3 regions of the Zhongshania guokunii genome follow, and region 1 is predicted to be linked to each of the others. Evidence: predicted binding sites of a transcription regulator. Region 1 holds the regulator's gene; each other region holds the start of a gene.
The links. Region 1 encodes FliA, which starts transcription of late flagellar genes. Its sites were predicted from a motif close to TAAAGTTATNNNNNNNNCGGCCGATANCC; they were not measured.

Region 1 (4,207 bases):
ACCGATCATTATTAATCTGCCGGCCACCGTGGAGTGCACCAGCCCCAATGTATTTGCCGACCAAGTGGAATGGTTTTGCCGCCACACCCAATTCCGCAACAACATTAGCGTATCTGTACACACCCACAATGACCGCGGCTGCGGCGTGGCCGCCGGCGAGCTGGCAGTGATGGCCGGCGCCGACCGTGTTGAAGGTACCCTGCTCGGCAATGGCGAGCGCACCGGCAATATGGATATTGTGACCATGGCCATGAACCTGTACAGCCAAGGCGTAAATCCAGAGCTGAACTTGGCTGATATGGACGAAATTATAGCGGTGGTCGAGCACTGCACTACCATTCCGCTCCACCCCCGCCACCCCTATGCCGGTGAACTGGTGTTTACCGCCTTTTCTGGCAGCCACCAAGACGCTATTCGCAAGTGTTTGGCCAAGCAAGGCCAAGACGAACACTGGCAAGTTGCTTACCTGCCAATCGACCCCGCGGATTTGGGGCGTAGCTACGAAGCGGTTATCCGCATTAACAGCCAGTCTGGTAAAGGCGGCGTGAGCTGGGTACTGGAAAACGACTACGGACTGCAATTGCCCCGCTGGCTGCAAATCGACGCCAGCCGCGCAGTGCAGGCCAAAGCCGAAGAAATTGCCGGCGAAGTCAGCGCCAAGCAAATTTGGGAGCTGTTCGACGAGCACTACCTGCAAGCGGCACGCAATACCGAGCTAAGCCACTTTGCCATTAGCCAGAACAATGCCGAAAACCACGGCCAAGACCAGCTGAGCCTGAGTTTTCAGCATCGCGGCCAAGAAGTGGCTCTGCAAGGCCATGGCGACGGTGCAATTAGCGCCCTAGCTAACGCGTGGCAGCAGGAGTTTGGCGACAAAGTAGAAGTGCTCGACTACCGCGAACACGCGCTGGACACCGGCACCGCCTCACAGGCCGTGGCCTATGTGCACCTGTCGATCAATAATCAGCGCTATATCGGCGTAGCCCTGCACCGCGATGTGGTAACAGCCTCATTGCAAGCAGTGCTGAGTGCGGCGAGTCAGGCAGTGATGGATGCTCGGAAGGCAGGATAGTAAATCGCTAAACGCTTGATGGGAGACGGAAAACGCTAATCCAATTCAGTGCACGGTTTAATCTTTTGCGCCTCCCGTCTCCCATCAAGCATTAGGCGCCAGCTCAATGCGTCTTCTGATACAACATCGTAATCAAATCTGCTTCTGAAGCGGAAATACCACAGCGCTGGGCCAGTTCTTCGGCGCTGAGTCCTTTGTCAACCATGCTGATCGCCTGCTGATAAAAGCGCATGTCTTTTTTATCGGCGTCTTGCCGCTGCTGGCGGGAGCCGATCATTTCTAAATACTCCTCCAAGGCCGAGACCCGTTCACCCAGCAGGCTCATGGCTGAGTTTTGCAATTCGATTTTCTTTTCAAGGGTCGCAATTAATTCTTCCGCACTTGGCGGGCGCGGTGCATCAAGCACTGCCGTTCGCCGTGTTTTCAATGCGTACAATAACAAGCCGATACCGACCACACTCAGCACCAAGCCCAGTAGCGATGCCTCACCTAGGCCATTAAACCAATTGCCGACTAAAGAAGAGAACTGCTGGCTACTCTCCATAATTGCTACTCCGCAACATTATGCTGCCGTCCAATCGCCAAGCCGACTTTTTAAGCGCACGATAGCCTGGCTGTGAATCTGACAAATACGCGACTCACTCACTTCCATCACCTCACCAATTTCCTTGAGGTTTAGGCCACTGTCGTAATACAGCGCCATAACGAGTTTTTCGCGCTCGGGCAGATTGTTAATTTGGCTGGCCAAGGCCTGCTGAAAATCCTCTTCCAAGATATTTTCTAAGGGCGCGTAGCGATCGTCGCCGCCGCCAATATCAACCGCTTCCTGCTCGCTCTCACCTATCTGCTCGAGACTAAACAGGCGCACCGAACTGGTGTCGCGCAGCAGGTCGTGATACTCATCAAGGGATACGCCCATTTCACCAGCGACCTCTGCGGGCGCAGCTTCACGCCCCAATCTAGCCTCAGTGCGCCGCACCGCTTCAGACATTTCACGGAGTTGGCGAGTTACTGAACGCGGCGCCCAGCCGCTCTGACGCATTTGATCGATCATCGAGCCACGAATACGGATACTGGCGTAGGTTTCAAAACTGGCGCCTTTATCCGCTTGGTAGTGACTACCGGCTTCGAGCAGACCAATCATGCCCGCCTGAATCAAATCGTCGACCTCAACACTCGCCGGCAACCGGCTAACGAGGTGGTAGGCAATCCGCTTAACCAAAGGCGCATGACGGCTCACCAGATCTTCGCGGCTGCCATTCTGCACATTAAGATAAGCGGCGTGACCGTTCACATTGCCGCTCCTGTGGTGACTTCAGCAGCGTCTTCTGAGCTAAACATACGATCGACGAAGAACTCGATATTGCCGCTCGGGCCCTTTGGCCCCTCCCATTTATCTACCGTTTCGGCCAATTTACGAAAAGCCAATGACGATTCCGCGCCGGGATACAAATCACTCACCGCTTTTTGGCGAGAGTCAGCTTTAATTAAATAAGGATCGCGGGGCACAAAACCCGCGTATTCCAAGCTCACGTCTAAAAAGCGCTGAGCCACCTCGTTAAGGCGTTCAAAACCATCGCGCGCTTGATCTTGGCTGTCGACCATATTGCGCAACACTTTAAAGCGGCGAATACCCGCGTCACGATTCATTACCTTGATCAGCGCATAGGCATCAGCCATGGAGGTTAATTCGTCGGTCACCACCACCAAAACGTACTGACTCGCTTGGCAGAAGGTCACTACGCTGTCGGAAATTCCCGCTGCCGTATCGACGATTAACACGTCGTAATCGTCGTTTAATTCACTTAAAGACCGCACAATTGCGGCATGTTGCGCGGCGCCTAAATCCGCCATTTTCTTAATACCCGATGCGGCCGGAATAATGGTAATACCAACGGGGCCAGGAACCAGAATGTCTTGAATTGCACATTTGCCATCTAACACATGGGACAAATTCCACTTCGGCCGCAAGCCCAGCATGATATCGACGTTAGCCAAGCCCAAATCGGCATCCATCAGCAGCACTCGCCGACCGCGACGCGCCAGCTGGCAAGCGAGGTTTACCGATACATTGGTTTTACCAACACCACCCTTGCCACTGCTTACGGCTATTACTTTTACTGCGCTCATTTAATTATCTTTCTCCCTTGGTACATCACCGCAGTTTATCTTAAGCCTTCACCACACAGATTGCTCTACGCAATAGCACTCACTTTAGCCCATCAGCAGAGTATTTACTAAACCCAGTATAGCCTCAAACCCGCACACTAAGGCGTGCTGGCGGCACATTCACCGCTGGCCGCGAAGCTGCCGGCGTGGTTTCGGCAACCTCTTGCCCAGGGCGGCACTTCAGTTCAAAAGCTCGACCCATGCGCACGGCCATATTCACCAGTTTAGTCCCATCTGCGGCCGACAGGTTTTGTGGCACTTTGGGGCCATTCGCACACCAAACCACGGGTAGGCGGTGCTGTATTAGGTTAGAGATCACACCACCCAAACGCATGGCCTCGTCGATCCTTGTAATTACTGCACCCTGCGGCGCCAACGGCGCATAGGCATCGATAATTTCGCTTTGCACATAGGCTTCAGCGTCAGCCGGCAAGGTGACAAACACCTGCACGTCCTGCATCGCTGCAGTTAGTTGCTGCAATTCACTAATCCCTTTGCTGTCGCGAAATGACATGCCCGCCGTGTCGATTAGCACTAATTTCTTCTTGCGCAGAATACGGTAGGTTTTAACTGCCTCTTCGATATCTACTGCGGTGTGTACCGGAATTTGTAAAATTCGGCCATAAGCTCGCAATTGCTCCTGCGCGCCAACCCGTGCCACATCGGTAGTCAGTATAGCAATGCCGTCGCGGCCATGATTTAACACATACTGCGCCGCAATTTTTGCAATTGTAGTGGTTTTACCGGCGCCCTGCGGGCCAACCAAACAAATGGCGCCAGAACTTGGCGGAGCCGCTACCGGCAATTGCTTAATTAGCAGCATTTTTAAAATTTCGCGCTGCAATGAATCGCTTTCATCAGCGGGAATCTCGGCGCACAAGCGCTTACCCAGGCTCGGATCGATATCTAGAGTCGATAGAAACTGGTTTAATTCTCGCTGTTCAGGGGCCTGAAAACTGGCTTGCT
Region 2 (4,207 bases), on a different contig from region 1:
GTGTAGAAGTAATTCCCGCGGTTAACATTGTACGAATAGTCATTGAATTCACCTTTTAAGCAGCCGTGTATTTGGGGTGGTAGCCAATACATTGGGCAACTAATCAGGTTTTTGAACTATACGTAGTCTTCCCGCCTGTGAATTCCATCACAAAACTAACAGCAAAGATAAGCCGCAAATTTAGATCAAAACGCAGGAAATTCACACGAAATTAATTTCTCGTCGAGACCAAGTAAAATGTACAACATAAAGAGAACTACGCGATCGAAATCTGGAGCAGTGTTTAGCAAGGAGTGCAACGCCGTCAAAAAGGACTCTCAACAGCGCGCAGTAAACTTAGAATCAATCTGAACCGAGTAACGAGGTCTCACGCCCGCCAATTGCTGGACCCATCGCAGGTTCATGCTTAGCACCGCGCAACAGAAATATCTCTACACGCCGATTTCGCGCCCGTCCGTCTGCCGTCTCATTATCGGCAAGCGGCCGGGTCGCCGCATGCGCCATTACACGAAACCGTTCATTGGGTTGGCCACTGGCCGCAATAATACCGCGCAATACCGTGGTCGCCCGAGCAGACGACAAGTCCCAATTGGAGAAATAGCGGTCGGTATGAATCGGCACATCGTCGGTATGTCCTGCAACCACAATCTGACCGTCAATTTCATTGAGTAATGAGCCCATTTTAGCCAAAACCGGCTCAAAACCCGGAGACAAAACAGCACTGCCAGAGGGAAAGGAGCCCCGTTCACGAATACGGATAATGATGACCCGCTCACCGTCGTCGACAACCTCCACCAAACCTTCAGCTATTTCCACCGCGAGATGAGCTTTTACTTTCTCTAAATCATCATTGAGGGCCTCGTCGGCCTCCACTTGCACGAAATCGCGCATTTCGCGAACTGCTTCCTGACGCACCTGATTCTCTACCGTGGGCTTGGGTTGGCCGGGGCTAAACTCCCGAGCAATCATGCTGGTACCTATTGGCGGCTTAAACGCGGGGATTTCACGCTGCACGCCAAAGGCATCCTTCATAGACCCAGACAACTCTTTAAACTTTTGCTTGTCCATTTCTGAGAACGAAAACAACAACACAAAGAAAGCCAGTAGCAGCGACATTAAATCAGCAAAAGTAAGCACCCACGCCGGTGCGCCAGCGGCCTGTTTTTTTACCGGAGCCTCTTCCACTTAGGCTTCCTCAGACTTAGGTTCTACTTCGCGTTTATTGTCCGGTAGGTAGGTTTGCAGTAATGATTCAAGTACGCGAGGGTTAATACCCTCTTGAATACCGTCCACCGCCTCTAAAATCAAATGCCGATTACGACGCTCTTCAGCAGTACGGAAGGCCATTTTCTCGGCCATGGGCAGGGCAACAACGTTTGCCAATACCGCGCCGTACAAAGTTGTTAACAGCGCTACTGCCATTGCTGGGCCAAGCGCTTTGGGGTCAGACATATTGGACATCATTTGCACTAACCCAACCAAGGTGCCGATCATACCCATGGCCGGTGCCGATTCACCAAAACCTTTAAATACGGCCTCGCCCATTTCATGGCGCTCAATAGTTTGGTTAATCTCTTTATTTAATACGCGACGAACAAACTCAGGGTCGTGACCATCTATGGCCATTTGCACGCCCTTGTTTAAAAACTCATTGCTAATTTCCAGAGATTCTAAACCCAGCAAGCCTTCTTTACGGGCCACCCCCGCCATCGACATACACTCGGCAATGAGGTCTTCGGAACTGGTTGGCTTGTGCACAAACGCCCGCGACGCTACTTTAAAGGCGCCCAGCGTTTGATCTAAAGGGAATTTAACCAAGTTAGCCAGCAAACCGCCGCCAACAACAATCAACAGGCTCGGCGTATCAATAAAGCCGCTAGCGCTCCCACCCAGCACAATCGCGGTAACAATAACCCCGAGCGCGCCCAACATGCCTAATAACGTTGCTATGTCCAAAGAAAACTCCGCCTATCTCTGTCACTAACTCTGCAAAACGGCCTATCGCCTGCGGCTAACAGCCGCCATTTCACCCGTACGTATACACGGTAACGGCAAAGGAGCTTATAACTTTATAGAAGAACAGAATGAGATTCTCATTATTATCGCGCTCTCGACTCACCTACACCCTGAAATTCGGTTGATTGCTACAATATCTCGACGCGCGCCGCTCCGCCATAGCGGATTTCAACGATGCCAAAACTCCACTCGCCCCAGTGCACCATGTTATGCTCATCACCGCCATCAAAGTATAAGACAAGTATCTATGTTGACCACCCGACAATCCGATTTTGGCCGCGGCCCTGCTATTTGGCAGACTCTTGGCAATGGCAGTGAACCCCTGCTGTTTGCCGCCGCCAATGGCTTCCCTATTGGCAGCTACCAAACTTTTCTCAGCCACTTTGCAGATGACTACCGCATCATCGGGCTAGAAAATCGCGGAATGTGGGGCAGCGCCCACCCGCCCAGAAACTTTACCTGGCGCGATCACGCCGACGATCTTATTGCCTTTTTAGACCATCAAGCAGCCCCCCCCCTAATTGCGATGGGCCACTCTATTGGCGGCACCGTACTGGCCTTGGCGGCGGTTAAGCGCCCCGATTTATTCAAGGCCGTACTAATGTTTGACCCGGCAACAATTCCCGGCCGCTTTTTGCATGCGCTGGCAAGCCTTGCTCCCACCCAAGTAATGGGCCGTAGCAAATTGGTTAAACGCACCCAAAATCGCCAGCCACTGTGGCCAAGTCGTCAAGCTTTTATCGACTACCACAGACCCAAAGCCGCATATCGCCAGTTTTCTGAGGCGGCATTTATCGAATATGCCGACGCTGGGCTAATAGAGCAAACAGATGGGCAATTTAAGCTTGCATATAGCAGAGAATGGGAGGCACATAATTTTCTGCACACCTATTCGCCGTGGCAAGCTCTACGGCACATTCAAGTGCCAAGCCTAATCCTGCGCGCGGAACACTCTTATCTACACAAGCCCAAAGAATTCGAAAGCAGGGTAAGGCGACTACCCGCCAACGTCAGCCACCAAGTTATACAAGGCGTTGGCCATATGGCGCTGCAAGAAGATGGCGAACAGGTTGTTGAGCTTAGTCGCGATTGGCTAAGTGCGAACCAGCTGCTAGCCACCTCATAGAATGCGCGTCGCTACTCGACTTTTTTATACTGCGCTGATGGTCAACCTGCTCGGCCAACCGCAAACAAGTCTAGCGCAGGCACGCCAAGCTCAAGACCATGTTGCCCAACACCCCACAGAGCAGTGGCAGACGCTCGGCCTAGGTGGGCATAAAATGGGTTATCGCCATATTCTGCGCCACCCATCTGAAAACCAGCTGCTCACCCGTGAAACCTTAGTGCTAACCGTAAGCCAGCCCGGCGCGCCCAACGCTACTAGCACAACGGTTTTAGAATATCGCGAAAGTAGCACTGGCCAGCCACTCGCTATCACTAAACGTGTCACATCAGCCACGGCAAACCACCAGATGCAAGCCACAGTGGACGAGCAAATATTGGTGGTCAGTCAGCTCAATTCTACGAATAGCCCCCGTAAACACGCCATTCCGCAGCCATTTTATTTACCCGAGGGGCTGCGCCTAGCCCTACTGGGTAAAACCGAGCACGACAGCCCGTTTAACTATTTCAGCTGGAATTTCAGCAGCCAGAAATTTGACCACCTGCAACTGCAAATCCAGCCCTACAATTCACCGGACCACCCCGAGGCTCGCTGGCAAATTCGACGTCATCAACTTGGCGACACCAAGCGCAGCACCCTTATCGTTGCCGATCAATATTTTTATTTCACCGAAGAGCGAAGCACTAGCGGAGGCGACGAAGTCATTATTTCGGACTGCAGCCAAACCTGTGCCCAAGCCGACTTCGAGCCGGCGACCCACGTCTATCGACAGCTCATTGCCTCACCCTACAAAATTACCGACACCGCCCTACGCGGTAAAATTCGCTACCGCTTACAAGGGCTGTCTACCCCGCCGCCCAGCACCTTTGAACAAACCGTTAAACCGCTGACCGACGGCGTAGAAATCCTCGTATGCGACGACTGCGGGGCAGAAGCCCCGCCAGCCCCAGAGACCCTGGCCGTGGCGCTGCAGGCAAACTACTGGCTACCGAGCAGCGAGCCCGTTTTTAAAACTGTGGTCGACGATATCCTTGCCGACAAAGACATCACCACTGCCGCCCGCATGCG
Region 3 (4,207 bases), on a different contig from region 1:
CGCCAACTGTTCAACCTGAACAGAATAGGTTCCGGCAGAAGCCGCATCAGTACTCGTTGCAGTAAAAACAGACGTATCAGAAGAGGTTGCCGAACGCTTAGTGAAGGTTTCCGCGTTTTTCAAGGAGCTAAGGCTAGATTGAAAGGTGGTTAACGCCGATTTAAGCGAGCCATAGGCCGATAGACGGGCCTGAATAAGCGCTTCTTTAGAGGCTAAGCGGTTTTCCTGGGGGGCGCGCTCCGCATTTACCAACTGCGAGACAATACTCGTGATATCCAGCCCTGATCCAATACCTGATGCTGTTACCGATGCCATACTGTCTCCTGCACCTGCGGTGCTAAGCCAAATTCTTTGCAGAGCTGAAAATCAATGCCCTACAAACCCTCATGGCCTGTTGTTACTTTTCCACGCGAATACGTGAACGATTTAGCCACTCAAACTCAATAATGCACGTTACGCGCCAATTAAGCCTGATCTTTAATCAAACTGCCGGTGCCTTCAATAAAGGTGCGGGCAATATTCAACAATTCTTCCGGCGGTATCTGCCGAATAACCTCACCAGACTCGGCGTGAATCACCTTGAGAATAGTCCGGCCGGTAGTGTCATCTACCGAGAATTCTAGGTCGCGCTCACGGTCTTTAAGGACTTCATTGAGTTTAGCCACCGCTTGCGAGGTTTTCTCAATATTGTCTGTAGAATCAAACTCCGCCACCAAGGCCACCGCTAAACGGCTCAGCTCAGAGGACGGTTTGGCTTCTTCGCCACGGGCCGCGGCTGCGTTTTCAGCGGTGCGACTTGGCGCCGCCTGGGAAGAATTCGACGTGGTCGGCAAAGCCTTGCCGCCTGACACCGGCACAAACCGGCCGCCAGATTGATTCGCGGCACCGGTATTTGTACTCACCGCTGGGCTTAAATTTTGAGCAACTGCTCCCGCCGCCGCAGGACTTTTGCCCGCCGACTTAGGGTAGCTCGATGCTACCGATGGTAATGATAAGCTCGTATCCATAATGTAACCTACTCACCCTATCAAACAGTTATATCAGAAACACGAACAGAGCCTTTAGGCCCCGTCGTCTTTTCCGTTAACTCCCTGTCTGGGCCGTTAATTCCCGCGCTCTTAGGAGCGCGGGTCCTAGCGGGCTGCGACTTACTGCAGCAGACTCAGAGCGGCCTGTGGTAATGCATTGGCCTGGGCTAAGATCGCGGTGCCTGCCTGTTGCAGAATCTGCGCCTTAGTCAGGTTAGCGGTTTCTGCCGCAAAGTCAGCATCCAAGATCCGACCACGTGATGCAGACAGGTTCTCAGAGATGGTCTGCAGGTTAGTGATCGTAGACTCGAAGCGGTTTTGAACTGCACCGAAGTCGCTGCGTAGTGAGCTAATCGATGTTAAAGCAGAGTCTACCCGGAATATTGCATCGTTCGCACCGTCCACGGTACTTACGTTTACACTATCTAAGGTCTCGGTAGTAACGTTGTAGGGGCCACCAGTCAAGCCTATTGTCGTCCCTCCAGTTACGGTAATGGCCTCTGACGCAGTCAAAGAAACCTCACCAAAGACCGATGCGGTACTTGCAAGTCCGCCCGCAGCAAGGCCACCGCCCAGAGTTTGATCAAAGGCAATGTTACTACCATCAGCTGCGGTTAAAATTATCCCGCCCGCATTAGGTCCAGCTGAAGCGATAACACCGGTTTGATTTGAGTACTGGTTAATCGCATCAATCGCATCTGAAGATGTAAAAGGTCCTGCTGTCTGCTCAGGTATACTAAGAACATTTGTGCCATTTATCGCCAGATCGTATGTTTCCCCAGTTGCTGTCACAACATTAGTAAACACATTTTCAGCGGCCTCCGTTGTCGCTGTCGCTGTCAACCCCGGAATGGACGCAGAATTAATTGCTGCAGCTTTCGCAAAGGCACTAGATGCATCCTGTCCTGAATCGGCATTCACAACATCGGTGCCTATGTATTTCGTACCTGCGGTAGAAGCGCCTACAAGTTGGGCAGTATCGTCGCCCACTTGTATCGATAAGGTACTAGCAGGTAAATCGGCGCTAGTAACAGTACCTGTTGCCGAAGCGATCCTACCAATTTGCGATGCTTTCACACCAGTAGATAGGTTAACATTAATAGTTTCACCGACGTTCGCTCCTACTTGAAAGGCTGCATTACCGAAAGTGCCGTCAAGTATTTTTTGTCCGTTGAAACTGGTCTGACCACCAATCCGATCAATTTCCGCTAATCGCTGAGAAACTTCAGCGTTAAGCGCGGCACGATCCGAAGAAGAGTTTGTAGCGTTAGCAGACTGCACCGCCAACTCACGAATCCGCTGTAGGTTGTTGGTAATTTCGTCTAGCGCGGCCTCACCGGTTTGAGCCAGTGAAATACCGTCGTTGGCATTACGAACTGCTTGGTTCAAGCCATTGATTTGAGTAGTGAAGCGGGTAGAGATGGCCAGACCGGCAGCATCGTCTTTCGCGCTATTGATACGCAGACCAGTAGAAAGGCGCTGCAGCGAAGTATTCAAGGTTTCTTGCGACTTTGACAGATTGCGCTGGGCATTCAAAGAGGCAACGTTGGTATTGATGCTTAGTGCCATGGTAATTCTCCTTTCCACTCTATGCGGTATAAAGACGTAAGTCTTTGATTAAGCACCAGTCAAAGTGACTGTAGTTTGCTTTCAACCCAATTAACGGCAGTGAGGGAGATAACTTTAGTCCTTTTTCACTTTTATATGTTAGAAAAGTAATAGAGAATAACGCCACAAAAGAACATCTAATAAAATCATTGACTTAGACGTCGTATTGAACAGCAACATCGCTCATCCAGATCGTATTACAGGGGATACAATGGTCATCAACGAGCAGTATGGGTTTGTATTTGTTCACGTACCCAAAACAGGCGGGAGCTCATTAACCCAAGCACTAACCCAGTTAGATGGAAATCGTCCAGATTGGGGAAGTCAATCAACAAAGCACGAAACCGCAAACGAATTTTTATCACAACTTCCCGCCAGGATTAATAGCTCGCGCCAACCGCCCTCAGCGTCGCTCAAACTCGATCTTTTTGGCTTTGTACGCAACCCATGGGACCGAACTGCCTCGCTTTATTACTACTTAGTAGAATCTCACCCAGTTGCCCCTACAAAAACCCTTAACAGCTTCGAACAGTTTATTAATCTCATGGACGAAAAAATCGAATGGATTACTAAACTACACTCATATCGCAGCCAAGTTGAATACTTTCAGAATAGCTCTGGTAAAATTATTGCAAATCACATAGCTAAGTATGAAGACTTCGATAATGAGGTAAAGGTAATATCAGAGAACTTAAAGATTAGTTTGGACGTACCAAAACTAAACATATCAAGCAACAGCAAGAAGGATTACAGGCGCTTATATACAAGCCATATGGTCGACATAATTTCTAATTTATATGCCGACGATATTTCGAATTTTGGATACAACTTCGAATAGCTTTGCGGCCAAAAAATCTAGTACTGAACTTTACCACTAACTAAAACTGTGAAAAATTATTCCGCGCAGCGGCTAACAAGCTATTTCGAACCTCAGATTTAAGGATAAATCCACTCGGTACTTTTTCACGTTCGGCTAACATTGCCATTAGGCGTTCGCTTAAGCCATCACCCTGCGGAACCGCGGCATCAGGCATTTGCAACATTTCCAATAAACCGCCAATTTTCGGCGTATTACTCTCACACACCACAAAAGGCGTACCTAAAAAGGCTGCGGCAATACTGTGGTGAAACCTCCCCGATATCAGCATGGAGGCATTGGCAATGGCCGACAACCACTCAGCCTCTGTAGCGGCATAACAAAGTTCTGCGCAGCCTGGTGCTTGTGCCTGAATCCATTGAGCAAAAGAAATATCGTCGGCGGCCATATGCGCACTTGCCCCCAGAAGCAATTGTATGCGGCGACCACTAGCGTGCAGCGTTTTAACAAAATCAACTATTTCAGCGCCCATACTTTGCTGCCAAATTACTGAACCAGCCAGCACAACTGGGCCGCCAGCTAGCAGCGTATTTGGCTCAATGCCAGAGGCGTCGATAAATAGCGGCAAGCAGTCAAATGATTGCTGGCATTTCAGCCCTAACGCACTCATTTGCCGTAAGCTCACCCCTTCTCGAATCGCAATGAAATCGAGCTGCCGGTACACCTGTGCATACAAATTAACGAGAGGCGACTC

Region 2: pomA (flagellar motor protein PomA) is a predicted target of FliA. The motif match lies at 2,044-2,072, and genes of this name have one in related genera.
Region 3: AB4876_RS01335 (flagellin N-terminal helical domain-containing protein) is a predicted target of FliA. The motif match lies at 2,686-2,714, and genes of this name have one in related genera.

The regions. Positions count from the first base shown of each region.
Region 1 is NZ_JBFRYA010000009.1:92,160-96,366, reverse strand. Features, by position in the region: gene leuA (2-isopropylmalate synthase) at 1-1,072, shown strand, start outside; gene AB4876_RS11675 (DUF2802 domain-containing protein) at 1,176-1,616, opposite strand; gene AB4876_RS11670 (RNA polymerase sigma factor FliA) at 1,635-2,366, opposite strand; gene AB4876_RS11665 (MinD/ParA family protein) at 2,363-3,202, opposite strand; gene flhF (flagellar biosynthesis GTPase FlhF) at 3,327-4,207, opposite strand, start outside.
Region 2 is NZ_JBFRYA010000013.1:53,324-57,530, forward strand. Features, by position in the region: gene AB4876_RS14285 (hypothetical protein) at 1-43, opposite strand, end outside; gene AB4876_RS14290 (flagellar motor protein MotB) at 343-1,185, opposite strand; gene pomA (flagellar motor protein PomA) at 1,186-1,956, opposite strand; gene AB4876_RS14300 (alpha/beta fold hydrolase) at 2,264-3,142, shown strand; gene AB4876_RS14305 (transglutaminase-like domain-containing protein) at 3,144-4,207, shown strand, end outside.
Region 3 is NZ_JBFRYA010000001.1:292,019-296,225, reverse strand. Features, by position in the region: gene fliD (flagellar filament capping protein FliD) at 1-315, opposite strand, end outside; gene AB4876_RS01340 (flagellar protein FlaG) at 465-1,007, opposite strand; gene AB4876_RS01335 (flagellin N-terminal helical domain-containing protein) at 1,149-2,597, opposite strand; gene AB4876_RS01330 (sulfotransferase family 2 domain-containing protein) at 2,848-3,474, shown strand; gene AB4876_RS01325 (tetratricopeptide repeat protein) at 3,515-4,207, opposite strand, start outside.